4 regions of the Agrobacterium sp. NPDC090273 genome follow, and region 4 is predicted to be linked to each of the others. Evidence: riboswitches for the same ligand, from Rfam matches in the RefSeq annotation. Region 4 holds a riboswitch; each other region holds the start of a gene.
The links. Region 4 has a riboswitch for cobalamin ahead of ACIQT8_RS03625 (acyl-CoA thioesterase). Riboswitches for the same ligand answer to the same signal wherever they lie in the genome.
Positions count from the first base shown of each region.

Region 1: linked by a shared signal. The riboswitch ahead of bluB (5,6-dimethylbenzimidazole synthase) and the one ahead of ACIQT8_RS03625 (acyl-CoA thioesterase) in region 4 are both predicted to bind cobalamin.
Region 2: linked by a shared signal. The riboswitch ahead of ACIQT8_RS20380 (ABC transporter substrate-binding protein) and the one ahead of ACIQT8_RS03625 (acyl-CoA thioesterase) in region 4 are both predicted to bind cobalamin.
Region 3: linked by a shared signal. The riboswitch ahead of nrdH (glutaredoxin-like protein NrdH) and the one ahead of ACIQT8_RS03625 (acyl-CoA thioesterase) in region 4 are both predicted to bind cobalamin.

Region 1 is NZ_JBIVYN010000001.1:378,294-385,490, forward strand. It holds gene ACIQT8_RS01835 (NAD+ synthase) at 1-1,218, shown strand, start outside; gene ACIQT8_RS01840 (glyoxalase superfamily protein) at 1,304-1,681, opposite strand; gene ACIQT8_RS01845 (hypothetical protein) at 1,860-2,690, shown strand; cobalamin riboswitch at 2,867-3,049, shown strand; gene bluB (5,6-dimethylbenzimidazole synthase) at 3,150-3,809, shown strand; gene ACIQT8_RS01855 (DUF2865 domain-containing protein) at 3,816-4,898, opposite strand; gene ACIQT8_RS01860 (NADP-dependent malic enzyme) at 5,051-7,197, opposite strand, start outside.
Region 2 is NZ_JBIVYN010000008.1:62,854-70,050, forward strand. It holds gene ssuD (FMNH2-dependent alkanesulfonate monooxygenase) at 1-523, shown strand, start outside; gene ACIQT8_RS20365 (flavin reductase family protein) at 703-1,248, shown strand; gene ACIQT8_RS20370 (acyl-CoA dehydrogenase) at 1,318-2,259, shown strand; gene ACIQT8_RS20375 (Rrf2 family transcriptional regulator) at 2,272-2,721, opposite strand; cobalamin riboswitch at 2,973-3,209, shown strand; gene ACIQT8_RS20380 (ABC transporter substrate-binding protein) at 3,417-4,415, shown strand; gene ACIQT8_RS20385 (FecCD family ABC transporter permease) at 4,442-5,440, shown strand; gene ACIQT8_RS20390 (ABC transporter ATP-binding protein) at 5,437-6,237, shown strand; gene ACIQT8_RS20395 (pseudoazurin) at 6,234-6,677, shown strand; gene ACIQT8_RS20400 (class I SAM-dependent methyltransferase) at 6,674-7,197, shown strand, end outside.
Region 3 is NZ_JBIVYN010000005.1:432,203-439,399, reverse strand. It holds gene ACIQT8_RS16465 (ABC transporter permease) at 1-708, shown strand, start outside; gene ACIQT8_RS16460 (ATP-binding cassette domain-containing protein) at 708-1,490, shown strand; gene ACIQT8_RS16455 (nucleoside triphosphate hydrolase) at 1,487-2,116, shown strand; cobalamin riboswitch at 2,250-2,473, shown strand; gene nrdH (glutaredoxin-like protein NrdH) at 2,723-2,944, shown strand; gene nrdI (class Ib ribonucleoside-diphosphate reductase assembly flavoprotein NrdI) at 2,954-3,352, shown strand; gene nrdE (class 1b ribonucleoside-diphosphate reductase subunit alpha) at 3,340-5,529, shown strand; gene nrdF (class 1b ribonucleoside-diphosphate reductase subunit beta) at 5,545-6,531, shown strand; gene ACIQT8_RS16430 (alpha/beta hydrolase) at 6,621-7,197, opposite strand, start outside.
Region 4 is NZ_JBIVYN010000001.1:719,789-726,985, forward strand. It holds gene ACIQT8_RS03610 (TetR/AcrR family transcriptional regulator) at 1-201, opposite strand, end outside; gene dctP (TRAP transporter substrate-binding protein DctP) at 544-1,542, shown strand; gene ACIQT8_RS03620 (LysR family transcriptional regulator) at 1,621-2,508, opposite strand; gene ACIQT8_RS03625 (acyl-CoA thioesterase) at 2,511-3,347, opposite strand; cobalamin riboswitch at 3,446-3,649, opposite strand; gene ACIQT8_RS03630 (DUF1852 domain-containing protein) at 3,872-4,855, shown strand; gene ACIQT8_RS03635 (methionine synthase) at 4,885-5,913, shown strand; gene ACIQT8_RS03640 (hypothetical protein) at 5,995-6,480, opposite strand; gene ACIQT8_RS03645 (TetR/AcrR family transcriptional regulator) at 6,669-7,197, opposite strand, start outside.

The DNA.
Region 1 (7,197 bases), 340 kb from region 4:
ATCTGCGAGGAAATCTGGAACGACATGGGTGTCTGCGAGACGCTGGCGGAAAGCGGCGCCGAGCTACTGCTGGTGCCGAACGGTTCGCCCTATTATCGCGGCAAACTCGATGTTCGCCATCAGGTCGCGCTGAAACAGGTGATCGAAAGCGGCTTGCCGCTGATTTTCGCCAACCAGCTTGGTGGCCAGGACGAACTGGTGTTCGACGGCGCAAGCTTTGCCTTCAATGCCGACAAGACGCTGGCCTTCCAGATGAGCCAGTTCGAGGCGACGCTTGCCGTTACCGACTGGAAGCGCAACGGCGATGGCTGGCGCTGTGAAAACGGGCCGTTCTCGAAAATTCCTGAAGGCGAAGAGGCTGACTACCGGGCCTGCCTGCTTGGCTTCCGCGACTACGTCAACAAGAACGGCTTCAAGAGCGTGGTTCTCGGCCTTTCCGGCGGCATCGATTCGGCCATCTGCGCGGCAATCGCCGTGGATGCGCTGGGCGAGGAGCGGGTTCGCTGCATCATGCTGCCATACCGCTACACTTCCGAGGATTCGCTGAAGGATGCTGCGGACTGCGCCAGGGCACTTGGCTGCCGTTACGATATCGTGCCGATTGCCGAGCCGGTGGACGGTTTCATGTCGGCGCTGTCGGACCTGTTCGAAGGCACGGAAGAGGGCATTACCGAAGAAAACCTGCAGAGCCGTGCCCGTGGAACGATCCTGATGGCCGTTTCCAACAAGTTCGGCTCAATGGTGGTGACGACGGGTAACAAGTCGGAAATGTCGGTCGGCTATGCTACTCTTTATGGCGACATGAACGGTGGCTTCAACCCGATCAAGGATCTGTACAAGATGCAAGTCTACGCAATTTCGAAATGGCGTAATGACCATGTGCCGCCTGGCGCCCTCGGCCCTTCGGGCGAGGTCATTCCGCAGAACATCATCTCCAAGGCGCCATCCGCCGAGCTTCGCCCCAACCAGACGGACCAGGATTCGCTGCCGCCATATCCGGTCCTCGATGATATTCTGGAATGCCTGGTCGAGCAGGAAATGTCGGTTGAAGATATCGTGGCGCGTGGTCATGACGTTGCCACCGTGCACCGCATCGAGCATCTGCTCTATCTCGCCGAATACAAACGCCGCCAGTCGGCGCCGGGCGTTAAGATCACCAAAAAGAACTTCGGCCGCGACCGGCGTTACCCGATCACCAATCGCTTCCGTGACCGGTAGTTTTTTATGACGCGCAACTTTAGCTGCGCGTCATTTTCACCGCCGGCAAACGGCACGGAGTGAACCGCGCCGCCGGATCTGGCCTTTATATGGCTTGCCCGACATCGATGCGGTTGCCATCCGGGTCTTCGAAAACGAAGGCCCGCAAACCGTAGTCCTTGTCCTGCAGGCCCTTGATGATGCGCAGGCCGTTTGCCCTGCAAAGGGCGTGCAGCGCGTCGACATCGCTCACCATCATATGCGCCACGTTGAAGGGGGCTGCCTTGTGCGATGGCTGCAAGGTCAGGTGAAGTTCAGCATTGCCCTGCTTCAGGATCATGAAGCCAACGGGATTGCCGTTTTCGAAAGTTTTGGTGAAGCCCAGCACGCCCACATAGAAATCATGGGCCTTCTGGATATTCTTGACGGGAAGCATTGCGGCGACACGGCCGAACCGGATCGCTTGATCGGCATTGGTATTCATCGAGAAACCTCGAAGGAGAGAGGGCGACAGACGCGGACGGTGCCGGTTCGTTGCCATGCTCCAAATTTTCGTATGCAGGACGGTGCCTGCGACGTTGTGACCATAGAGACAGCTTCGGGGTATGCAAGCGCCAAATGTTTCGGCCATAGTGCGGGTCGATGACGAAGCGGGAGGCAGAATGCGCAGTTCGATCGAAATCTATAATATCCGCACACGCCAGGCGCGGGTGGTCTGGCAGACACCGGAACTGTTCGAGGCGCCGAACTGGTCGCCTGATGGCACGTATCTGCTCTTGAATTCCGAGGGATTTCTCTATCGCCTGCCGCTTTCCGGCGATCCTTCGCCTCAGAAGGTCGACACGGGGTTTGCGACGATCTGCAACAACGATCACGGCATTTCACCCGATGGGTCGATGTATGCGCTCTCGGACAAGGTGGAGTTCGGCAAGAGCACCATCTATCTTTTGCCATCCTCCGGTGGCGCGCTGAGGCTGATGACGAAAAACCTGCCGTCCTACTGGCATGGCTGGTCGCCGGATGGAAAGCAGTTCGCCTATTGTGGCATTCGCGATCAGGTATTCGACATCTATTCCATGGAGATCGAGACCGGTATCGAGACCCGCCTGACGCATGGCGAGGGGCGCAATGACGGCCCGGATTATTCTGCCGATGGGCAGTGGATCTATTTCAACTCCAGCCGCACCGGCCAGATGCAGATCTGGCGCGTGCGCACTGATGGTTCGGCGGTCGAGCGCGTGACAGACAGCGTTTATGGCGACTGGTTTCCGCACCCGTCACCGAAGGGAGACAAGGTGGTTTTCGTCTCCTATGATGGCGATGTCTTCGACCATCCACGCGACCTTCATGTGCGCGTGCGGCTGATGGACCCCGATGGCGGCAATGTCGAAACGCTGTTTGATCTCTTCGGCGGGCAGGGCACGATGAACTCCCCCAACTGGTCACCGGATGGGGATGAGTTTGCCTATGTCAGGTATTTCCCTGTCGGATAAGCCGGCACGCGTGTCTGTCTCCGTCACAGCGCACGCATGAAAGAGATATTTCCAGCCCAAGGATTTGGGCTGGCCGGATTTCGGCTCAAGGCCCAATAAGACGGGCAGGCTGGGTGTTTGCCACAGCCATGTCTCCGTTCGGCATTCATGATGCTTGCATTCCCGCGCCGCCGTGGCCATAACCTCAGGCATCAGGTGCCTGCCCACGGGGCGGGAGAATCGGGAATCCGGTGTGAGACCGGAACGTGCCCAGCGCTGTAAGGCGGACACCAGCTTTGATTGCCACTGAAGTCATTCGGGAAGGCGAAGCGGGTGGATGAAGCCAAGTCAGAAGACCGGCCTGATACGATAGACCAACCCGCGCGGACGGCGGAAGGTTGTTGATGGGTGAGGCGCTCTCGTGTCTTGCCCCGGCATTGTTGGGGATTAACGATGCAACCTGAAGACTTCCGCAAGGCCATGCGTCCGGCCAGTGAATTTTGCGAACAAGACAAGGCCGCGCTTTACCGCGCCATTGAAACGCGCCGTGATGTGCGCGACGAATTCCTGCCCGATCCGCTGCCGGATGATCTGGTGACACGTCTGCTGGCCGCCGCACATGCCGCGCCATCCGTCGGTTTTATGCAGCCGTGGAATTTCACTCTTGTCACCGATGGCGCCATCAAGCAGGCGGCCTGGGTGGCGTTTCGCCGCGCCAATGAAGAGGCGGCGGAGATGTTTTCCGGCGAGCGGCAGGCGCTTTACCGCAGTCTGAAGTTGGAGGGACTTCGCAAGGCGCCGCTCAGCATTTGTGTGACCTGCGACCCGACCCGTGGCGGCGATGTGGTGCTGGGACGCACCCACAATCTGCGCACGGACGTCTATTCCACCGTCTGTGCCGTCCAGAATCTCTGGCTTGCTGCGCGGGCTGAAGGGGTCGGCGTTGGCTGGCTCAGCATCTTTCATGACAGCGACATTCGCGTCATTCTCGATATTCCCGAGCATATCGAAATCGTCGCCTGGCTCTGCCTCGGCCGCGTCGACACGCTCTATAGCGAGCCGGAACTTGCCGTCAAAGGCTGGCGCCAGCGCCTGCCACTGGAAGAGCTGGTGTTCAGGAACGGCTGGGGCAACCGCTGAGCGTTGTTACTGTTGCGGCTGGATACCCTTGAGGGCAGGGTTCTTCAGATCGATGCGGCTTGTTTCGTCCGGCAGGAACTTTGGGCCGACGACGCGCACCTTGTTGTTGTGCGGATCGTACTCACGCTCCGGGACCTGCAGTTCCGGCGCCTTGGCAGCCTCGGGCTCGACAGGCTTCGCCACCTTGTCTCCCGGTGGTGACGTGATGTCGGTGATGCTGGAGTAGGGCTTTTCGGCCTCCGGCGTCGCAGCCGCTTCCTGCTTTTTCATCTCGTCCTGATAGGCCGCCATGTTGCAGCTGCAGCCCGGTGCGCGGGTGGACGCATTGCGATAGGCGAAAGCCGTCGGCAGTTCCTTGTAGGGTTTGCCGGTTTCGGCCGATACCATGTCGGATGTCTCCTGATCCGTCATGGAGTGGTAATAAAGTTCTGTTTCCGTGCCGGGGCACATGTTGCGGCACTGCTCCGCCTGTCCACGAAAATCAAGTGGCGAGGCGTTGGAAGCAATCGGAAAGAATGAACCGTCGCAGGTCTTCACGCAGAGGGTTCTGAGACCGGCCTCGCCGGATAGGCCGGGTTGCGTGGGGATTCCCGTCTGGTCGTACCGCGGGGCGTTCCCGTATACCGTAACGTTACGTTCCGTTACGGCAGGCCGTTCGGCCTCCACCGGGCTGCAGCCATTTGCGTCCAGAGCCGCCAGAATGCGCTGACGGCGAATGCCGGGATCATCACCGCGCTGGGTTGCCAGTGCCTGATCGCGATCATGGATGATGGCATCGCGCTCGTGTTCAGCGTCGAGAAGCGCATCGCCTATTTCCGCGCAGACACCGGCATTCGGACTGCCGTAGGTGATGATGCTGCCGGAAGAACAGCCGTAGCCACGCAGATCGTTCCTGATCCTGCGGATGGCGATGTTCTGGCGGGCAAGGGCGTTGGCGTAGAAGCGGACTTCCGCCGTGTTGCCGATGACGCGAGGTGGCTCACGCAACTGGGCATAGAGCGTGTCGCACACCTCGTTCGCAAATGCTGCAGCGGGTGCGGCAAGGAACATCGCAAAAAAGAAGCCGGTCATGCGGCTGCGGCAGGTCAATTTGTCCGTTCCGTCAGGTCTTGCGGGCAATGCTGTCAGCCGTGCTGTCGGCATTGCCAGTCCAAAGTGTCTTTTCGGACTTTAGCATATGCCGTTGCCGCAAGGCGGCAACAGCGCGTTCAAAATTGCGTTAATATCCCGTCAGGAGGCCATCACACCGAAGGGTGCGAGGCCTGAACGACAGCCAGAGCCGCCATGTTGACGACGCCGCGCGAGGTGACCGACGGCGACAGGATATGGGCCGGCAGAGCCGTGCCGAGCAGGATCGGGCCGACATGTAGACCTTCGGTCAGCGTGCGGGTCACACCGAGCGTGATGTTGGCGGCATCGAGGTTCGGGAAGACCAGAAGGTTGGCCTCGCCCGTCAGTGCGCTGTTCGGCATGGCGCGCTTGCGCAGTGCTTCCGAAAGCGCGGAACCACCCTGCATTTCGCCGTCCACTTCCAGTTCCGGTGCCACGTTCTGGATGATCTGCAGCGCACGGCGCATCTTGCGCGCGCTTTCTGAATCACGCGAACCGAAGTTCGAATGGCTGGCGAGCGCGATCTTCGGCGTAATGCCGAAACGACGGATTTCCTTGGCGGCAAGTACCGCCATTTCGGCCACTTCTTCCGAGGTCGGCTCGTAATTGACGAAGGTATCCGTCAGGAACAGCGCGCCCTGCTGGGTGATGAGCAGGCTGAGACCAGCGAAGGAGCGGACGCCTTCCTGCTTGCCGATGATCTGGTTGACGTCCCGCAGGTGGCGGTCGTAACGGCCTTCAAGGCCGCAGATCAGGGCGTCTGCTTCACCACGCTTTACCGAGAGCGCGCCGATGACCGTGCTGTTGGTACGAACGATGGTACGCGCCGCTTCCGGGTTGATGCCGACACGGCCAACGAGGGCAAAATAGTCGTCGACATATTCGCGGTAACGCGGATCGTCTTCCGGGTTCACGACGGCAAAGTCGGTGTGCGGACGGATACGCAGGCCAAAACGCTTCAGGCGCGTTTCGATGATCTGCGGACGGCCGATCAGGATCGGAACGCCGGTGCCTTCTTCGAGAAGAACCTGTGCGGCACGCAGGACGCGTTCGTCTTCGCCTTCCGCGAAGATGATGCGCTTCTTTTCCGCGACCTTGGCCGTGTTGAAGATCGGCTTCATGATGAAGCCAGAACGCCAGACGAAGCGGTTCAACTGGTCGAGATAGGCTTCGAAATCGGTGATCGGACGCGCGGCGACACCGCTTGCGGCCGCGGCACGGGCAACAGCGGGCGCGATGCGCAGGATCAGGCGCGGATCGAATGGCGACGGGATGAGGTAGTTCGGGCCAAAGACCGGCGTATCGCCGCTATAGGCCTTGGCGGCAACTTCGGAGACTTCTTCACGCGCCAGCGCTGCGATGGCCTCGACGGCGGCCATCTTCATCTCTTCGTTGATCGTCGTGGCGCCGCAATCCAGCGCGCCGCGGAAGATGTACGGGAAGCAGAGAACGTTGTTGACCTGGTTCGGGAAGTCCGAACGGCCAGTGCAGATCATCGCGTCCGGCCGGGCAGCGCGGGCAGCCTCGGGCATGATTTCCGGGTTCGGGTTGGCAAGCGCCAGGATCAGCGGGTTTTCCGCCATGCGCTCCAGCAGTTCCGGCTTCAGCACGCCTGCAGCCGAAAGGCCGAGGAACACGTCTGCGCCATCAATGGTTTCGGCAAGCACGCGCTTGTCGCTCTTCTGGGCGTAAACTTCCTTCCACTCGTCCATCAACGTGTTGCGGCCGTCATAGACGAGGCCTTCAATGTCGTGGACCCAGATGTTTTCCTTCTTTGCACCCATGGAAACGAGAAGGTTAAGGCAGGCGAGGGCGGCCGCACCGGCGCCGGAGGCGACGATCTTGACGCTCGACAGTGACTTTCCGGTCAGTTCCAGCGCGTTGGTGACGGCTGCCGCAACGATGATGGCCGTGCCGTGCTGGTCGTCGTGGAACACCGGGATGTTCATCTTTTCTCGAAGCTGACGCTCTACCTCGAAACATTCCGGCGCCTTGATGTCTTCAAGGTTGATGCCGCCGAAGGTCGGCTCCAGTGCTGAAATGGTCGAGACCATGTCGTTGATACCGGGCGCGTCGATTTCGATGTCGAACACGTCGATGCCGGCGAATTTCTTGAACAGAACGGCCTTGCCTTCCATGACCGGCTTCGACGCCAGCGGGCCGATGTTGCCGAGACCGAGAACGGCCGTGCCGTTCGAGATCACCGCAACCAGATTGGCGCGGGCCGTGTAATCGGCAGCGGTTTCCGGGTTTTCGTGAATGGCGAGGCAGGGTGCGG
Region 2 (7,197 bases), on a different contig from region 4:
GCGCGCCGCCGCTGCAAAACAGGGCCGCGAAGTGACGTTCGGAATTCGGCTGCACTTCATTGTGCGAGAGACCGACGAAGAAGCGTGGGCGGATGCGGGCAGGCTGATTTCAAAACTTTCCGATGAAACAATTGCCGCCGCGCAGGAGGTCTTTTCCAAGGCATCCGATTCCGTTGGCCAGGCGCGCATGCAGGCTTTGCACAACGGTCGACGCGACAGCCTAGAAGTCTCTCCAAATTTATGGGCAGGTATCGGACTTGTTCGCTCGGGCGCCGGAACGGCTTTGGTCGGTTCACCCAAAACCGTCGCTGCCCGCTTGCGGGAATATCAGGATCTCGGCATCGACACTGTGATTGCCTCCGGGTACCCTCATCTAGAGGAAGCGTACCGCGTTTCGGAACTGCTGTTCCCCGAAATTGGTCTCGGCGCGCCGCGAAATCAAATCCGCTCATCCTTTGGCGCTAGACAGGCCTTCGGTGGCGGAGGTCATGGCGGCAACATCAAGCTTGCATCTGGATCATGATCGATTGGCGGCGCGGAGATTGCTTCGCGTCGCAGCGCAGGCGCATGGCGACGCTGCGCGTCGTCAGCAATTAAAACATTAATTCCATATAATATATCAAATATGAAAAAGAATGCCTGTGTAGAAATCGCCCGGCCCGCTAACTGTTTAGACAATGCAAATGATTTCGGGAGCTTTCCATGACAGTGCAATTTGCCGCAAATGATGAACAGTTCAGGGCTGCAAAGGGGAGCGTTTCGGACCGTGTCGCCGATGCCGATAGTCTGAAGGTTGCGCTGAGAGCGCTTGGCGGCGGTGTCAGTCTCGTGACGGCAGGTGAGGGTGAGTTGCGCACTGGAGCAACGGTGACCTCGGCCACTGCCTTGTCTGTCGATCCTCCAAGAATGCTTGTCGCCTTGAACCGGTCTTCCTCGACGTGGCCGATTGTTCAACGCTTTGGCCACCTTGCCATCAATATCATCGGCGAGCACCACCAGTTCGTTGCAAACCAGTTTGCCGGCATCGGTGGCCTGAAGGGCGTTGAGCGTTATCGCGGCGCGGAGTGGACCAGGCTTGCCAGCGGGGCACCGATATTAGAAGACGCCGTCGCGGCCATCGATTGCACGGTGGAAGAGGCCATCGAACGGCACAGCCATGTCATCGTCATCGGCAAGGTGGAAGCAATCCGGATCGGCAATGGTGCCTCGCTTGTCTACCAGAATGGTCGCTATCACGCGCTGGGCTAAGCCCTGGTGACGCTGCGCGCGAGATGAGTATCCCGCTATCTGTGTTTGAAGCTTTTGAGGGAGTTGAGCATGGGTTCTGTTACGCAGTTCAATGAGAAGATACGCTCCGTTCCGCCACAACTTTTCGCTGACGACGATATCCTGACCGCAGCGCGCGCAATTGCCCGTATATGCGGCCTGGAGACGGCTGACCGGGTCCACGAGGCGATGTCGCATTCGGGACTGCTTTCGCTATCTGTTCCGAGCGATCTCGGTGGTGCGGACGTGACAAACGATATTTTGGCGCAGGTTGTAACGATTATCGCAGAAGCGGATGCTGATGTTGCGCGGCGCCTTGCTGATCACTTCAAAGCTCTGGAGTTTGTTCGCAACGCCGGGAGTGAAGATCAACGTAGAGCGCTCTTTGCCCGGGCAGGTTTTGGAGAGACATTTTTTCTGGTTGGAGATTCTCCTGATCCGGAGCACCCGGTACTGCTCGGGGACGACTTGTCATTTTGGGTTTCCGATGCGCGGCTGACGTCTGTTCGTTCCGATGTCGACTGGATCGTCATGCCCGCGCTCAATTATCTTCGCCAGCCCGTACTCGTCGTGGTGAAAAACCGGCGATCCGCTGCCGTGGAGACGGACCTGCGCGTCGATGACGTTTTGCCGCTCACCTTAGGCGCAGAAAACCTTCCGATTTCGGTCGCAACCCTGCTGCGCGCGGCAATTCTGCTTGGGCAGACGCAGTGCATCCTATCCGATCTGATTGAACGCAGCCCGACAAATGAGGGTGTCACAGAGCTTGAAGTCGGCGAGGCCTATCTTGGGACCGAGTTGTTGAAGGCGCAAATCGCGCGTGTCGCAGCAATCATCGATGCGGCACAGGTCGGCGCTGAGCATGTTACTGTTCAATCCGTCCGGCATAGCGCCGCCGCTCTCGAGATATTGATGACCAGAATGAGAAGCGCCGCGACAGACAGCACAAGTCATCCGGTCGCTGTTCTCGGTAGTGACCTGCTCAGTCGGTAGGCTGTTACGCCGTTATTTGCCGGCTGGGATGGATTGAGCGCTTGCGGCGTCCTTTTCCACGAATTGGGCGAGTGTCATATTGTCGAGGATGGTTGCGATGGCGTCTCGAACGTCTGTCATCGACAACCTTACCTGACAGTTATCCGGATCGTCACAGTCATCGCATGCTTCGAAAGCGGTGCGGCTGGCGCAACGGATGGGTGCCAAGGGGCCATCAAGCGTCCGGATGACCTGTCCGATCATGATCTCGTTTGGCATTTTCGACAGCGAATAACCGCCGTTCGGACCCTTTTTTGAACGCAGAATGCCGGTATTTCGCAATTCCAGAAGGATCGTATCGAGGAATTTCTTTGGAATATTGTTGCGCGTTGCAATCTCGGTCACGAAGGCCGTCTCACCAGGCGGAAGGCGTGCCAGATCAACGAGAGCCTTCAGTCCGTATTTGCCTTTTTTCGTCAGCATTGTTCCGCCCGGGTGCAACCGGCTTACTCTGAAATGCCGGATCGATTGTTTTCAACTTACTAAGTAGTTTTTAGCGAATTCCTCTGCAAGCCTGTTTGTCGGGCTTTTCGCGCTGAAAGTGCAGGCGTCGGCTCGGATTTTCGAGGCTCCGCGACGCCAAGACATTTCTTTCCATTCTCCCCCAAGAAGAGAAACGCAATTCATCGGAGCATCTGGATGCCGGCAAGGCATTGACGCACCGGGCGTTGCTGCGTATGTCAACGGACGACGGTTCCTCGAACCCAAAGGGTGAGGGGATTAATAGGGAACATGGTGCGGACCTGCTTGACGGTTCAATGCCATGGCTGCCCCCGCAACTGTAAGCGGATTACCGTCCATCCTCGTGGCGCTTGAGGCGTCATGCCACTGCATCTGGAAGAGATGCGGGAAGGTAGGTGGACGATAGATATTCGTGAGCCAGGAGACCTGCCGTCAGAACAACGACCATCATTACGGGCGGGGATGCCCGGAAGAGGAGCAGGTTATGATACCTTCACGCGCGGACATGTGTTCCGTGTCTTGTTCTCCATTTCCAGGAATGTCGGACGTTTGTCGCAATGCGCTTTGACGCTTTGCAATTTTTCTCATCACACGACGCAAACACACTGACTGGAGAACGCATGTTCGAATTTAAACCTTTGTCCTTTGGCGCGACCTTGTTTGCATCTGCCATTGCTGTTTTTCCCCTCGCGCAGCCGGTACATGCCGCCGAAACCACCTATCCGCTGACAATCAACAATTGCGGTCGCGAGATCAATTTCAAGCAGGCTCCGACACGCACCGTATCCGTAGGTCAGAGTACAACGGAAGTTCTTTACCTGCTCGGACTTTCCGACAAGGTCGCCGGTACGGCTCTGTGGATCGGCCCGGTCCTGAAAGGCTACGAGGACGCCAATGCCAAGATTGAGCGATTGGCAGATAACGATCCAAGCTTTGAAGCAGTGATCGGCAAAAAGCCGGATCTGGTGACGACACAATTTCAGTGGCAGATCGGCCCAGAAGGTGTCGTTGCAACCCCCGAGCAATTCGAGGAACTGGGCATTCCGGTCTACACCTCTCCTGCCGACTGCATGGGCAAGGACAATTCGGGTGGTGGTGACGGCGTGCGAAACGAAGTTTTCACGATGGATCTGATCTATCAGGAGGTTCGCGATCTCGCGAAGATCTTCAACGTTCAGGATCGCGGCGAAGAAATCGTCAATGACCTCAAAACGCGTGAGGAAGCGGCGCGCGCCAAGCTCGCGTCGGCTGAAGGAAAGCTTTCTGCCGTTTTCTGGTTCTCCAGCGCCGAACTCGATATCGATCCTTATGTCGCCGGTCGCAAGGGTGCCCCGGGTTACATCATGTCTGCGCTTGGCATTAAAAACGTCATCGAAAGCGATGAGGAATGGCCGACCGTCGGTTGGGAAACCGTGGCCAAGGCTAATCCGACCATCATCGTGGCCGGAAAGATGGACCGCCGTCGCTTCCCCGCAGATGATGTCGTTGTGAAACGCGAATTCCTTGCCAGCGATCCCGTTGCAAGCATCATGCCCGCAGTCAAGGAAGGCCACATCTTCGACATGGATGCGCAGGCCATGAACCCGACGATCCGGACGATCGAAGGAATCGAGACGCTGGCTGAGGCGATTGCCGCATCCGGCCTCGCCAAGTGAGGCCGGGTTTTCTCAATCCAACCAGAGTGAGTGCGGCCGTTGCCGCACTTGTTCTCCTGATTGCCGCGCTTGTTGCAGGTGCGGCCATCGGTGAGACGTCGATCCCCTTCGATGTCGTTGTCAAAACCATCGCCAACCGGGTTTTCCATGCGGGTTATCCACTCGAACCGCTCGATGAGGGGATCGTCTGGAGTTACAGATTAAGCCGGGCCGTGGTGGCTGCCTGTTGCGGTGCCTCGCTTGCTCTAGCAGGGGCCGTGTTGCAATCACTCCTGCGTAATCCCCTTGCCGATCCTTACATCCTCGGCATTTCCGCGGGTGCATCCACCGGGGCTGTCGCCGTCGCCCTGCTCGGTTTCGGGGCTGGGATGCTGACGATGCCTGTCGGTGCATTGATCGGCGCTCTCATTGCTTTCACGCTCGTCAGCCTGCTCGCAATTCGGGCGGGACATGGAAATAGCGCCATCATCCTGGCTGGTGTCGCGGGCTCGCAGCTCTTTAATGCCCTTACGTCATTCGTCGTGACGAAATCCGCAAACGCCGAACAGGCGCGCGGCATCATGTTCTGGCTGCTTGGAAACCTCTCCGGTGTTCGCTGGCCTGATGTCTGGTTGGCGCTCCCGGTCTGCCTGGTCGGGCTTGCCGTCTGCTTGTGGCATGCGCGAGCACTCGATGCATTTTCCTTCGGCGCGAATGCAGCCGCATCTCTCGGTGTTCCTGTCCGCGGTGTCTATGCAGTATTGATCTGCGTTTCGGCCACGATGACGGCAGTGATGGTGTCGCTGGTCGGTTCAATCGGCTTTATCGGGTTGGTCATTCCGCACGCCGCGCGCATGTTGGTCGGAGTTCGCCACGCCATTCTCCTGCCTGTGACGGCGTTGACGGGTGCGGTCTTCATGATCGTCGCCGACATTCTGTCCCGTATCGTTATTCCCGGACAGGTTTTGCCGATCGGGGTTATCACGGCGCTGTTTGGCGCGCCTGCCTTCGCGTTCCTTCTTGGACAGAAGAGGGTCGGGCGATGAACATTTCAGCGAACGATTTGCACTGGAGCGCCGGAAGTCTCGAGATCGTACGCGGAGCATCATTTGATGTGCGTTCCGGCGAGTTTTTTGGGATCATCGGACCGAACGGGTCCGGCAAGAGCACGCTCCTGTCGATGTTGGCGGGAATACGCCGTCCGCGTCGTGGCAACGTAATGGTGGAAGGCCGTCCGCTTTTATCTTTCGGTCGCCGCGAACTTGCCCGAAAACTGGCACTTGTCGAGCAGCAAGCTGAAACTACGGAACGAATTTCCGCGCGACAGGCCGTTGAACTCGGACGAACACCCTATCTCGGGCCGCTTTCCGGCTGGTCGCAAAAGGATGATGCCATCGTCGATACGGCGCTCTCGGACGTCGATATGTCCGATAAGGCCGAACGGAGCTGGCACCATCTGTCAGGCGGCGAGCGCCAGCGATTGCACATTGCGCGCGCATTGGCGCAGGAGTCCCGGATACTGCTCCTGGACGAGCCGACCAACCATCTCGATATCGGTCATCAGATCGGCCTCCTCGATCTCGTGCGCAAGCAGGGGTTGACGGTGGTCGCAGCTCTTCACGACCTCAATCATGCGGCGATGTTCTGCGACCGGATTGCAGTCATGGATAAGGGCCAGATTGTCGCCATTGGATCGCCGCACGAGGTTCTCACCCCCGCGCGCATCGGCGCAGTCTTTGGTGTCGAGGCTGTGGTTACGACAGACGAGAGCGGCTTTTGTCACATTCGCTTTTTGCCTGCGCACAGGCAGAAAAATTCACCGAAAAGGGTATCAATCATATGATCAGGGCAATCACGCTCGGGCTTTGCTTTACAGTCGGTCTCTCAATGCAGGCGATGGCGGAAACCTTTGAGGTCAGGATGCTCAATCGCGGCGAAAACGGCTCCATGGTCTTCGAGCCCGATTTCCTGGAAATTTCACCCGGCGACGTTGTACGCTTTGTTCCCACGCATAAAAGCCACAATGCGGCGACGATTGACGGCATGGTTCCGGATGGCGTTGAAGGTTTCAAGAGCAAGATCAACGACGAATTCGTAACGACGTTCGAGACCCAGGGTTTCTACGGGATCAAATGCTCACCGCATTACGGAATGGGAATGGTCATGCTCATCAAGGTCGGCGAGGCATCCTTGCCGGAAAGCTACAAGACGATCGATGTGCCGGGGCGGGCCAAGCCTCGGATGGATGCACTCTTCCAACGTGCGGGTGAGGTGGGAAATTGAGCGAGGCATTCGGCATCAACCACGGCCTGAAGGAAGACATCCGCGACTACTGGTCAGAGCGTTCAAAGACCTTCGATCTGGCTTTTGGACATCGCATACCCCCGGGACCCGAGCTGGATGCGTGGGCAGAGGCTGCCAGGCAGCATCTTGGCACGAAACCGCTGCGGGTGCTTGAACTTGCCTGCGGAACCGGGGAAGTGACGAATGTCTTGCTGTCACTTGGACACGAGGTCACGGCGCTCGATTTTTCAGAGCATATGCTTGCAGTTGCAAGGCGCAAACATGCCGGCAATCCCAAAGCGCGCTTCATTCTCGCCGATGCGGAAAATACGATGGAGCCGGACGGCGACTATGATGCAGTTGTCTGCCGGCATCTGGTCTGGACGCTGACGGATCCGAAACGTGCATTTTCTGACTGGTATCGCGTTTTGAGATCGGGCGGTAAACTTCTGATTTTTGACGGTGATTGGGCAAAACCCGCGTCGTTTGGGCGTCTTGCACTATTTGCTGTTGGCTTGAT
Region 3 (7,197 bases), on a different contig from region 4:
CTGCCAGCGGAACTCGCCATCCTGTGCGGATTTGCTGTCGGTGCGCTCTGCGGCTTCATCAACGGTCTTCTCGTCTCGAGAATGCGCCTGCCACCCTTTATCGTCACTCTCGGCATGTGGCAGATCGTTCTTGCCGGCAATTTCCTTTACTCGGCCAACGAGACGATCCGGGCACAGGATATCGCGCAACAGGCACCCATTCTGCAGTTCTTCGGTCAGAACGTTCGCTTCGGTAATGCGGTGTTCACCTATGGCGTTATTGCCATGGTCCTGCTGGTCGCACTCCTCTGGTACGTGCTCAACCACACCGCTTGGGGGCGCCATCTCTACGCCGTTGGCGATGATCCGGATGCTGCTGAGCTTGCCGGTGTCAACGTCAAGCGCATGCTGACAACAGTTTACACTCTCTCAGGCCTCATCTGTGCTTTCGCCGGTTGGGCGCTGATTGGCCGCATCGGCTCCGTTTCTCCGACTGCTGGCCAGTTTGCGAATATTGAATCCATCACAGCGGTGGTGATCGGTGGCCTCTCCTTGTTTGGTGGTCGTGGATCCATCCTTGGAATGCTCTTCGGCGCCTTGATTGTCGGTGTCTTCTCGCTCGGCTTGCGTCTCATTGGCACCGATCCCCAATGGACCTATCTGTTGATCGGCGTCCTCATCATCCTGGCTGTCGCAATCGACCAGTGGATCAGAAAGGTAGCAGGCTGATGACAAAAGAACCGATACTCACGGCACGCAGCCTCGTTAAGCGTTATGGCCGCGTCACCGCCCTGGATCAGGCTGATTTTGATCTCTATCCGGGTGAAATCCTCGCGGTCATCGGCGATAACGGTGCAGGAAAGTCATCGCTGATCAAGGCTATTTCCGGTGCAATCACGCCGGATGAGGGGGAAATCCAGCTCGAAGGTCAGACTGTGCAGTTCCGCTCGCCCATCGAGGCGCGCAAGGCTGGCATCGAAACGGTCTATCAAAACCTTGCATTGTCCCCCGCACTTTCCATAGCCGACAATATGTTCCTCGGGCGCGAGATCCGTAAGTCAGGCATTCGTGGAAGCTTGTTTCGCGCGCTGGATCGCCCGGCCATGGAAAAATTCGCGCGTGACAAGCTGTCCGAACTTGGTTTGATGACGATCCAGAATATCAATCAGGCGGTTGAAACGCTGTCTGGTGGTCAGCGGCAGGGGGTTGCGGTGGCGCGCGCAGCCGCTTTTGGTTCGAAGGTTGTCATTCTCGATGAGCCGACGGCCGCCCTCGGCGTCAAGGAAAGTCGCAGAGTGCTGGAACTGATACTCGATGTCCGTTCCAGAGGGCTTCCGATCGTGCTCATTTCACATAATATGCCGCATGTTTTCGAGGTGGCTGATCGCATTCATATTCATCGCCTCGGCCGACGCCTGTGCGTCATCAATCCGAAGGAGTATTCGATGTCTGATGCCGTCGCCTTCATGACTGGCGCCAAAGAGCCGCCGCGGGAAACCCTGGCTGCATGACATTGAAACTTGAAACGATCGTTGAAGAGGTCCTTCAACGGGCCGGAGACAAACCCCGATTTATCGTTGCTATTGCCGGTCCCCCTGGGGCCGGCAAATCGACATTGGCTGAGGCCTTGTGCAGCGCTCTGATCGCGAAAGGCGAGATGGCTGCCGTGTTGCCGATGGACGGCTTCCATATGGACAATGGTATCCTGGAAGAGCGCAGCCTTCTTGCAAGAAAAGGTGCGCCGGAGACCTTTGATGTCCGTGGCTTCCTGGATATTGTTTCCGCCGTTCGCAAAAACGACGAGGAAGTTCTCGTCCCCGTTTTCGATCGCTCCAGGGAAATAGCCATCGCGTCCGCGCGCGCCATCTCACCGGAAACCCGTTTCATTTTGGCGGAAGGTAATTACCTGCTTCTCAATGAAGAGCCATGGACACGGCTGACGGACAGTTTTGATATGAGCGTTTTCGTCGGTCCGTCCGTGGCGGTGCTCGAAGAGCGCCTTCGCAACAGATGGATCGGTTACGGTTTGAACGAAAGCCAGATCGCAGCCAAGCTGTTTGAAAACGATCTTCCGAATGGAAGACGGGTGATCGGATCTTCACGCCCTGCAGATATCCACATCGATATCTGGGAGTGACTGTACTCCCATAAGGGTGGAACAGCCTGAAATATAGCCGTTATAAGAATTTGCTAACCATAGGGTGAATCTTTTTGATCCACCATGGCGGGGATTTGCACGTCTATCCGTTGACGGAAAAGATTCATGATATACTATATGTGGTGTTCAAGGTTCTCTCGATTCGCAAGGATTGGGAGCTAAGACGGGAATTCGGTGCGAGACGCCATGACGGCGAAACAATCCCGAGGCTGCCCCCGCAACTGTAAGCGGTGAGCGTCGTTCCATATTGTGCCACTGGGGTTTACGCTCTGGGAAGGTTGGAGCTGATGTTTAGACCCGCAAGCCAGGAGACCTGCCTTGAGCGTGTACGTCCACGGGCGGGGTGTCCGGAAGGAGGGTGTTGGCGCAAATGACTTGCGCACGCCGTTTTCCTGTATCCCGCAGAGATCAACTTCGGGGTGAAGTCATGCCATCGTATTTTTATAGTTTCCTGCGCTCGTCGGCGTAGGTTTTGGTTCGTCGCGGCATAGCCGCTCCAATTCATCAATGAACCCACCCGCCTGATGGTAATGAGCCGTCGGGACCGTTCGGCTGCGCGTATGAGCAGCTTTGAAAGAGGACACCATGACCGTCACCGTTTACAGCAAACCCGCCTGCGTTCAGTGCACAGCAACCTATCGCGCGCTTGATCGCATCGGAGTCAGCTACGAAATCATCGATATTTCGGAGGATGCGGATGCCCTCGATCACGTCAGGGGGCTGGGTTACATGCAGGTTCCGGTCGTCATTGCCGGCGAGCGCCATTGGGCCGGTTTTCGCCCCGATATGATCAGCGCAATTTCCTGAGAGAGGTCGATGGGACTGATCGTCTATTATTCCAGCCGATCCGAAAACACCCATCGCTTCGTTCAGAAACTGGGTGGCCAGGCGCTCAGGCTACCTATCGGAACCGATGACGAAACCCTGCTCGTGTCGGAACCCTATGTCCTCGTCACCCCCACCTATGGGGGAGGCGGGACCAAAGGGGCTGTTCCGAAACCCGTAATCCGGTTTCTGAACGAGCCAGCCAATCGAAACCTCATTCGCGGCGTCATTGCTGCGGGAAACACGAATTTTGGCGCGGCATTCGCCTCGGCTGGAGAGATCGTCTCGCGCAAATGCGCGGTTCCCTTTCTCTACCGCTTCGAGCTTCTCGGGACCGAGGAGGATGTCGCCAACGTCACTCATGGATTGGAACGATTTTGGACACGCTGACTTCTGACGTCCTTCGGGACAAGAGCACAAAACAGCCAGTTTCCGTTACCGCGAAACCGCTGGATACAGCGCTTGATTATCACGCGCTGAATGCCATGCTCAATCTCTACGACGAGAACGGCAAGATCCAGCTCGACAAGGATCGGCAGGCTGCGAAACAGTACTTTTTGCAGCACGTCAATCAGAACACCGTCTTCTTCCATAACCTCAGGGAGAAGCTCGATTATCTCGTGACGGAAGGCTATTACGAGCAGGAGGTGCTCGATCAGTATTCGTTCAACTTCGTCTGCGATCTTTTCGACCACGCCTATGCCAGGAAGTTCCGTTTCCCGACCTTCCTTGGCGCCTTCAAATATTACACCTCCTACACACTGAAGACGTTCGACGGCAAACGTTACCTCGAGCGTTATGAGGACCGCATTTGCATGGTTGCGCTGGCGCTGGCCCGTGGCAACGAGTCGCTGGCTCGCGATATGGTCGATGAGATCATTTCGGGCCGCTTCCAGCCTGCGACCCCAACCTTTCTGAATGCCGGCAAAAAACAGCGTGGCGAACTTGTCTCCTGCTTCCTGTTGCGCATCGAGGACAATATGGAGTCCATCGCGCGCGGCATCAATTCAGCGCTGCAATTGTCGAAACGCGGCGGCGGCGTGGCTTTGTCACTTACCAACCTTCGCGAGGCAGGCGCCCCGATCAAGCAGATCGAGAACCAGTCTTCAGGCGTTATTCCCGTCATGAAGCTTCTGGAGGATTCATTCTCTTATGCGAACCAGCTTGGCGCGCGGCAGGGAGCGGGGGCCGTCTATCTGAACGCCCACCACCCCGATATCATGCGGTTCCTCGATACAAAACGCGAAAACGCCGACGAGAAGATCCGTATCAAGACCCTCTCACTTGGCGTGGTCATACCTGACATCACATTCGAACTCGCCAAGAACAACGAAGATATGTACCTCTTTTCGCCTTATGACATCGAGCGTGTCTATGGTGTGCCGTTTACCGAAATCTCGGTCACGGAAAAATACTGTGAGATGGTAGCTGACAGTCGCATCAAGAAAAAGAAGATCAAGGCGCGCGACTTCTTCCAGGTGATTGCCGAAATCCAGTTCGAAAGCGGCTACCCCTACATCATGTTCGAAGACACGGTGAACAAGGCGAATCCGATTGCCGGGCGCATCACCATGAGCAACTTGTGCTCGGAGATTTTGCAGGTCAGTGACGCGAGCACCTACAATGCCGATTTGACGTATGATCATCTGGGCAAGGATATTTCGTGCAATCTCGGTTCGTTGAATATTGCCGCTGCTATGGATTCGGGTGATTTCGGCAAGACTATAGAGACATCGATCCGGGCGCTGACCGCCGTCTCTGACATGAGCAACATCACATCCGTCCCTTCTATTGCGAAGGGCAATGCCGACAGCCATGCGATCGGCCTCGGACAGATGAACCTTCATGGCTATCTTGCCCGCGAACGGATTTATTACGGTTCGGAAGAGGGCATCGATTTCACCAACATGTACTTCTACACGGTCACGTATCACGCCATTCGTGCTTCGAACCGGTTGGCAGTGGAGCGCGGCCAGAGCTTCAAGGGGTTTGAACACTCAAAATATGCGTCCGGCGACTATTTCGACAAATACACGCAAACGGAATGGAAGCCGGCGACCGAGAAAGTGGCAGGTCTGTTCGAAAAGACTGGCATTGCTATTCCGACGCAGGAGGATTGGCTGGCGCTGAAGCAGGCGGTGATGAGTTCGGGCCTCTATAACCAGAACCTTCAGGCAGTACCGCCTACCGGCTCCATTTCCTATATCAACCACTCGACCTCTTCTATTCACCCGATCGTCTCAAAGATCGAGATTCGCAAAGAGGGCAAGATTGGCCGTGTTTATTACCCGGCTGCCTATCTCTCAGATGACAATCTCGACTATTATCAGGATGCCTATGAGATCGGACCTGAAAAGATCATCGACACCTATGCTGCAGCAACGCAGCATGTCGATCAGGGGTTGTCGCTGACTCTGTTTTTTCGCGATACGGCGACCACCCGCGACATTAACCGGGCGCAGATCTATGCCTGGAAAAAGGGCATCAAGACAATCTACTACATCCGCCTTCGCCAAATGGCGCTGACCGGCACGGAAGTGCAGGGTTGCGTCTCCTGCACCCTGTGATTTCCGGTGACGAACATGAATATCCAAATCAAGACCAACGCAAAGGCTGCTTCCCGTTTGCGTGCCATAAACTGGAACCGCATTGAGGACGACAAGGACCTTGAGGTCTGGAACCGTCTGACGTCAAATTTCTGGCTGCCGGAAAAGGTGCCGCTGTCCAACGATATTCCCTCATGGGGAACGTTGCGACCGGAAGAGCAAAAGCTGACGATCCGTGTCTTCACCGGTCTCACTCTGCTCGATACCATTCAGAACGGTGTTGGCGCCGTTCGGCTGATGGAGGATGCGGTCACGCAACACGAGGAAGCGGTGCTTTCCAACATTTCATTTATGGAGGCCGTCCATGCCCGTTCCTATTCCTCGATCTTTTCGACGCTTTGCCTGACACCCGACGTTGACGATGCTTACCGCTGGTCTGAGGAAAATGAGTTCCTGCAGCGCAAGTCGGCACTTATCATGCGGGAGTACGACAGCGGCAACCCGTTGAAAAAGAAGGTCGCGAGCGTCTTTCTCGAGAGCTTCCTGTTCTACTCCGGTTTCTACCTGCCAATGTTCTGGTCAAGCCGTGCCAAACTCACCAACACAGCCGATCTCATCCGCCTCATCATCCGCGATGAGGCTGTTCATGGCTACTACATCGGCTACAAATTCCAGCGCGCGGTGGAAAGGCTGAGTGAGGCTGAGCGGCAGGAGATCAAGGATTTTGCTTTCGACCTGCTTCTGGAACTCTACGACAACGAAACGAAGTACACGGAAGACCTTTATGATGGCGTCGGCTTATCGGAGGATGTGAAGAAGTTCCTTCACTACAATGCCAATAAGGCCTTGATGAATCTGGGTTACGAAGCCCTGTTTCCTGCCGAGGCGTGCAAGGTCAATCCGGCGATCCTCTCGGCGCTTTCACCCAACGCCGATGAAAACCACGACTTCTTCTCCGGTTCTGGGTCGTCTTACGTTATCGGAAAGGCCGTCGCGACGGAGGACGAAGACTGGGATTTCTGAAAAATCCAGCCGAACTTATGCTACGGATTCGCGAAAACCGCTGTCCCGTTACCCGACTGAATATCGAGTTGCTGCAAGAAGAGCCCGCATCATTGCGGGTTTACGACCTTGCTCGCTAAATGGAACGGGCTGGAGATTGTCGCACCAATGGCATCGAAAACGAAAGCGCCCGCCCGTCCGATTTCGGAGCCATTTTGCTGCCTGTTGGCCTCCAATTGCGGGAGTAGGGCCGCCAGCGCCGCGTAGCGGTCGTGATTAAGCGGATCAGATGCTTCCAGATTGGAGATATCGACAAACTGCACACCCTCTTCGAGTGCAGCTTCCTGAACCTGCGGGTCTTCGACATCCAAGGCGCCGATACGCGTAACGTCGGCGCCGAGTATGGAGGATGCCTTGAGTGCCCGGTCGTCCTTGGAGACCAATACGGTCAGGGGTGGATTGAGGCGCCCGACAACCTGGACCTGTTTGCGAAACACGTCTGCGTCGATATCCGGAGCCGCCAGAACGACCTGAAGTTTGGCAATGACATCGTTCCGTCCTTCGAAACGCAACTGGCGCAAGGCCTCCATCACCAGCCAACCGCCCATGCTGTGACCGAACACGACGATCTTTCCTTTGGGTGACTGGCGAGCGAGGTCCGTCATAAGTCCTGCCAGCGCATCGCGG
Region 4 (7,197 bases):
AATATCCACGCGCTCCAGCGCCTCAGCCACTTCTTCGAAATGACGTAGAAGGATGGCGAACAGCAAAGCCTCTTTGTTGGGGAAGTACTGGTACAGCGTTCCAACCGAAACGCCGCCGCGTTCCGCCACCCGCGTGGTGGTCAGCCGCGATAACCCTTCGCTCAGCAAAACCTGAATGGCGGCTTCGTGGATCGCTTCCACGGTGACCCCCGATCGCGATTGAACCGGGGTTTTCCGGGGTTTTAGACGTTGCGGCACAACCTGAGAGGCGTCTTTCAAAATGCGAATTCCTAACTGAAGGATCATTCAGATATATATATGGGCATTCCCCGATCAAGTGAGGGGTCAAAGGAACCTTGTCATATGGCTCCAGATGATCGGAGCGTTTCTTGACAGGCAAGACACTCTTTCCCCGGCTCGCGTCAGGGTTAACATGAAGGTACCGATATGACCGAATTCAGCAAAGGCTCCATCGGAAACGGGTTCAGCCGCAGGATGTTTATCGCCTCGGCGATTGGCGCGGCCGCATCTACGTCATCGATCGTGAACGCCGCCGCTCAGGGGAGCACCAGGGCTACCCGCACTCTGAGGTTTAGTGATCACGAACCGCTTGGCGGAATGCGCACACGATTTCTCAAAGATGTCGTATTCCCGGCAATCGAGAAGGAGTCGAACGGCCGCCTAAAAATCAAGGATCACTGGAACGGCGAGATTGCAGCCGCCTATGATGCATTGGGTGCCGTCACGAAGGGCACAACCGACATCGGTACGGTGGTGCCGGAATATACGGCCAAGCAGATGCCGCTGCACCAGATATTTAAAAGCTTCATCCGAGGCCCCATCGGCGGCCGACAGATTGAATTCTTTGATCGCGTCTATTCGGAAATTCCCGCTTTCCCAGCAGAACTCGACGACAATAACATTGTTCAAATCTACTTCGGTACAGGGTACCCGGTCGCATTTTTCAGCAACGAGCCGATGGTCGACCTCGATAAGCTGAAGGGTGGCCGATGGCGGTCTGCAAGTTTCTGGCATCTGGATTTTCTCAGGAATTACGGGGCAACTCCCGTCACCATGCACTGGGGACCAGAAATCCCGGCTGCCCTGAGGGCGAAGACGCTCGACGGCCTGATGGTGAACGTCGACAGCGGCTACATGCTGAAGGTACACGAAAGCGCGCCCCATGTTCTGGTTTCAAAGGACCTGTGGCTGGGTCATGTTTACATCCTCGCTATGAACAAGGACGTCTGGAAAAGCCTTGCCCAGGAAGACCAGGACGCCATCATCCGGGCCGCCCGGAAATCCTATGCGGGATTGGATGCGGTCATGGGCGAAAGCTTCGACACACAATTGGAAGATTTGAAGAAGGCAGGTGCGACCGTACGTGTGCTCACTGCCGAAGAGGTAAAACAGTTCGAAGCCGCAACCAGATACAAGGATGTTCAGTCCGCGTGGGCCCAAGGCCAGCAAGCCGAGGGTATCGCCAATGTTGCCCCTGCCATCGAGAGCGTTTCATCTATCATGGCTGATTTCATCGAGTAGAATATCCTGCGGCAGCTTTTGGCGCGATGCCGCCGTAACCACATTCGGCCGCAAGCGGTCACTCATCCCTCCAACGCGTCAGGCTGATGTCTGGCGTGATGTTGCGAGAAATCCTGCGATGAAATCGACAGTGTCGTCACCATCCCTGAAACCGAGATGGATGCTTTTGCGGATGCCCAGTTGGCCGATGCGGACGGGATGGACACCGAGTGTTGCGGCTTCGCGACGCACGAGCCAGTTCGGGATGGCGCTGACGCCGCGACCTGCCGCGACGAGCTGAAGCATCATTTCCGTTGTCTCGACATTGCGGTGGTGGCGCGGGCGGGCGTTGGCGGGCACGAGGAACTGCGTGAAGACATCCAGCCGCTCCGGCGGTACCGGATAGGTAAACAGCGTCTCATCCAGCAGGTCGGCAGCTTCGGCATGAGGTTTCTGCGCCAGCGGGTGACCGGCCGGAACGGCGAGCACCAGTTCGTAATCGAACACCGACAGATACTGGATACCGGGTGCTTCGATCGGGTCGGGTGTGATCAGGATGTCGATCTCGTACCCCGTCAGTGCTGCCACGCCACCGAAGGCGAAGGATGTCGTGAGTTCCAGATCGACGTCCGGCCAGTCCATGAGATAGGGTTTGGTCACCCCCACCAGCCACTGATGGCAGGGATGGCATTCCATGCCGATCTTCAGGGAACCTCGCTGGCCATGGCGATAATCCGACAGCACATTTTCAGCCCTTTCGATCTGCGGAAGAACACGCTGTGCCAGCCGGACGATGTAGCGGCCGGCCTCGGTGAGACGCAGGTTGCGCCCGTATTTTTCCCACATCGCCACACCGTAGCGCTCTTCAAGTTTGCGGATCGTATGGCTGAGCGCAGACTGCGAGACGTTCAGCCGTTCCGCCGCAGCCGTCAGGCTGCCGAGGCGGTCGACTTCACGCAGGATCGAAAGATGTTGCCTGTCCAGCATGATTATTCCCACCCCTTGTCAAAGAGCGCTCTCACCGCAGAAGCGCCGTCGCGGACAGGAACTGGCCGGTGGTCCCTGTCGACCGCGACCATGGTGAAGTGTCCGGTCGCGGTAATGTGCCTTTCGCCCGTCATCAGGTTTTCGGACCAGAGTTTTGTCTGGATGGACATCGAACTCTTGCCCACGCGTTCGACCCGTGCCTCTGCCTCGACGATTTCACCGATCTCTATTGCTCGCGTGAAGTCGATGCGCTCGGACGACGCCAGCACCACCATCTGGCCGCAGTAGCGTGACGCTGCGACGAAAGCGGCCTTGGTCATGTAGGCGATTGCATCGCCCCCGAACATCCGGCCGACGCTGTTTGCCTGATCCGGAAAGACGATCTCGACCATGGCAACCACGTCGCTCGTCTCTGGCGCTTCCTCCGGGAGCAGGGCAGGCAAGGCGTAATGCGCGGCGTGCTCGCACTCCGGCACAGCGACCATATGGAAGACCCCGCGTGTGCAGGTGTTTCGCTCCCGGCCGACAATGGTTTCCGCCACCATTTCCACCTCGACCGTCAGGGAGCGGCGACCTGCCTTGACGGGTTTGGCGCTGAATTCGATGACGTGCCCTATGCGGGCCGGCTGCCTGAAATCAATGCGCTCGCAGGATGCGGTGACGAAGGGTGCCCGACCGAACCTCGTGGCCGCGATGAAGGCAACGCGATCCATGAGAGCAAGACCGGTTCCCCCGAAAAGGGTGCCGTGATGGTTGGTGTCTCCGGGAAAGACAATATCGATGAGGCGGGTTGTGGAGCCGTGCTGCGCACGCTTTCCTGTTGTCGGTGTCTCAGTCATCGGCCTTGCCATCAGGTTGCGGCCGGGCAGTGGCATGACGCAAAGACGAAGGCAGCAGAATGCCCATCGCGAAAGCGGCACTCCGGGACACCCCGCCCGTGGACGTTATCTATCGCGGCAGGTCTCCTGGCTTGCGGGTCGTTGCTTCGGTCCGTCTTCCCGAGGCAGGCCTCAGTGACTTCGATGGACTTTCGCTCGCCGCTTACAGTTGCGGGGGCAGCTTCGGTTTCAGGCAAAACCCTCACCGAATTCCCTCTTAGCTCCGGATTTGCATCCGCAGAACCACGATGACGAACCAATGTCGCATGTCGCAGAAATGGTCAAGGCATCTGCCACCGCGACCTCGCATCCACTCATGAAGCTGGCTCATGCTTCGATGAGATAATACCAATTTTTCCAGATCAGCGGCTCAGGCATAAGTCAGGCATGGCTCTCAACGACGGAGAGCATGACATCTGCTGACCGAGAGAACCGACAAAGCACGCCATTCAGGTTCTGTTCCGCGATGAGGACAACACAACGCCATGACCAAAGACCTCACCTTCACGATCAAGCGTCTTGCCTTTGACGAGGATTATTGCCCGTCTGAAAGCACCCGGATCACCACCAACTTTGCCAATCTGGCAAGGGGTGAGAACCGGCGGGACAATCTTCGCAACGCCTTGAGGATGATCGACAATCGTTTCAACGCCCTGGCGCACTGGGATAACCCCAGAGGCGATCGATATTCTATCGAGCTCGACATCATATCCGTTGAGATGAATGTCGGCGCTGAAGACCACGGCGACGCATTCCCGATGATCGAGATATTGAAGACGACGATCATCGATCAAAAAACCGGCGACCGCATCGAGGGTATCGTCGGAAACAATTTCTCCTCCTATGTCCGGGATTACGACTTCAGCGTGGTGCTGCCCGAGCACAACAGGGGGAGGTCCGAGTTCAGTACGCCGGACAATTTCGGTGATCTGCACGGAAACCTTTTCAAAAGTTTCCTGAACTCGGATGCCTACAGGCAGCATTTTCAGAAGCCGCCGGTGATATGCCTGAGTGCGTCGAGCAGCAAAACATATCGTCGGACCGGAAATCAGCATCCGGTACTGGGTATCGAATACCAGCAGGATGAACTGTCTTCGACGGACCTCTATTTCCAGAAAATGGGATTGCAGGTCCGATTTTTCATGCCGCCGAACAGCGTCGCGCCTTTCGCCCTATATTTCGTCGGCGACCTCTTGGCCGACTACACCAATCTTGAACTCATCAGCACCATCAGCACGATGGAGACGTTCCAGAAGATCTATCGGCCCGAAATCTACAACGCCAACTCAGCCGCCGGGGCCTGTTATCAGCCAAGCCTGAAGAACCAGGACTATTCCCTGACGCGAATTGTCTACGATCGCGAAGAACGTAGCCGGCTGGCTGTCGAACAAGGACGCTTTGCCGAGGAGCACTTCATCAAACCCTACAGAGCCATTCTCGAGCAATGGTCGGCCAATCACGCCCGCTGACGAAACCCATGAACATAAGGTCGCATAACATGAAAAGACTGTTGCCCACGTCAACCGCCGGCAGCCTGCCCAAACCCTCCTGGCTGGCACAACCCGAGAAACTCTGGTCGCCCTGGAAACTGCAGGATGATGAACTCGTCGAGGGCAAGCGGGATGCCCTGCGTCTTTCTCTCGACGATCAGTTACAGGCGGGGATCGATATCGTCAGCGACGGCGAGCAGACGCGCCAGCACTTTGTGACGACGTTTGTCGAACACCTCAGCGGCGTCGATTTCGAAAAACGCGAGACGGTCCGGATTCGCAATCGCTACGATGCCAGCGTTCCGACGGTCGTTGGCGCTGTGTCTCGCCCAAAACCGGTCTTTGTGGAAGACGCCAGGTTCCTGCGCCAGCAGACCACGCAGCCCATAAAATGGGCCTTGCCTGGCCCCATGACGATGATCGATACGCTCTATGATGCCCACTACAAAAGCCGCGAAAAGCTGGCCTGGGAATTCGCCACGATCCTCAATGAGGAGGCGAGGGAACTGGAAGCCGCCGGTGTCGATATCATCCAGTTCGACGAGCCCGCATTCAATGTCTTCTTTGACGAAGTGAACGATTGGGGTGTTGCCACTCTCGAAAGGGCAATCGAAGGGCTCAAGTGCGAAACCGCCGTCCACATCTGCTATGGCTACGGCATCAAGGCCAATACGGATTGGAAAAAGACCTTGGGGTCGGAGTGGCGGCAATATGAGGAATCCTTCCCCAAGCTGCAGAAATCCGGTGTCGATCTGATCTCGCTGGAGTGCCACAACTCGCACGTTCCGATCGATCTGATCGAACTCCTTCGCGGTAAAAAAGTCATGGTCGGAGCCATCGACGTGGCAAGCAACACAATCGAGACCCCTGAAGAGGTCGCCGACACGCTGCGAAAAGCCCTGCAGTTCGTCGATGCCGACAAGCTTTACCCCTGCACCAATTGCGGCATGGCTCCGCTGTCTCGTCAGATCGCAAGAGGCAAACTGAATGCCCTGGGCGCCGGGGCGGAAATCATCCGAAGAGAACTGTCGGCCTAGCGCTGACCGTTCAACGGGGGCAAGCCCAAAACGGGGGCAGGTGGCTAGAGTATGAGTTGACCACCTGCCCATACGGCTTTTTCAGCGCGGTTTGCCGGCGTAGCGGGCGAGATAGATGAACTGTGCGGCAAGGCCGAGGAGGAAGGTTGCGGCGACGGTGGCGAGGGCGATTTTCAGGATGAGTGCATCGGGGCTGGCGGCGATCGGGTGGCCGTCGGGAACGCGTCTCAGCGTCTCCGAGACGGATGGCACCATCAGCAGGAAGACCGTGAGACTCAGAAGCAGCGTTTCCACGTACTTTTGAAGGCGTCCGAGGAAGGTCAGCCTGTGAACCGTGTAGCCGCCGATGAGACACAGCAATGTAACAAGCGCGATGGCCGGGCTGACGGGCGCCTTCGCAACGAGGAAAATGGTCAGGCTGCCGATCAGCATACAGATGAAATAGATGCGGCCGGCCAGACTGTCTGGCTTGATCCGCCCAAACCGGAAAATCATGTATGCCGCGGCAGGGATGGCCGGGAGGCTTCCCAGCGTATGCAGCCAGCCGAGTGGTGTTATTCCAAACATGTCAGTTCCTTTCGATCTGATTTCGGGTCTTGAGGAGGGGATCTCCCCGGTTCTCTCTGTTTTCTCCGCGCGGAAAGATACCGATCAGCAGGCGCCAAAGAGACAATCAACCTTCTAGTTGGTAGGCTGGGAGTGCGTAGATATTGGCGCGCGGCATAAGCTTTCGCCTGTCTACGGATGTCTCACGCTTATCCCTGGTGTTTCGGCCTCAGGTCTTCGAATGCGGCGGAGGTGACGATCGAGAATTTGGTCGCATCGCCATAGGCGCGTGCTGAAAGCATGGCTCCGTGAACGGTGGCCATGAACAATTCCGCCTCGACCGCCGGCGCGCGTGAAATGTGGATGACACCCTGGCTTGCGGCGCGCTCGAATGTTCGGGTCAGCCAGCCAGAAAGAAGCTGGAAATAGGCTTTGACCTCAACGGCAACCTCGGGCGGCAGGAGAGGGAGCTCGCTGGCCAGCAGGGCACAGACGCAAAAGGGCCGGCTGCCATCATCGATGCATTTTGCCCAGTGGTCGGTATAGGTGCGCAACTGGTCCAGCGGGTGGGGCACATTCTGTTCGATCCCGGCAAAGCCGGTTTCGGCAGCGATGCGATAGCGGCTGACAAGTGTTTGAACCAGATCGACCTTGCTGGGGAAATGGTGGTGAATGCTGGCTTTGCGGATGCCGACGATATCGGCAATATCCGCGTAGCTGAAACCATTGTAACCGCCG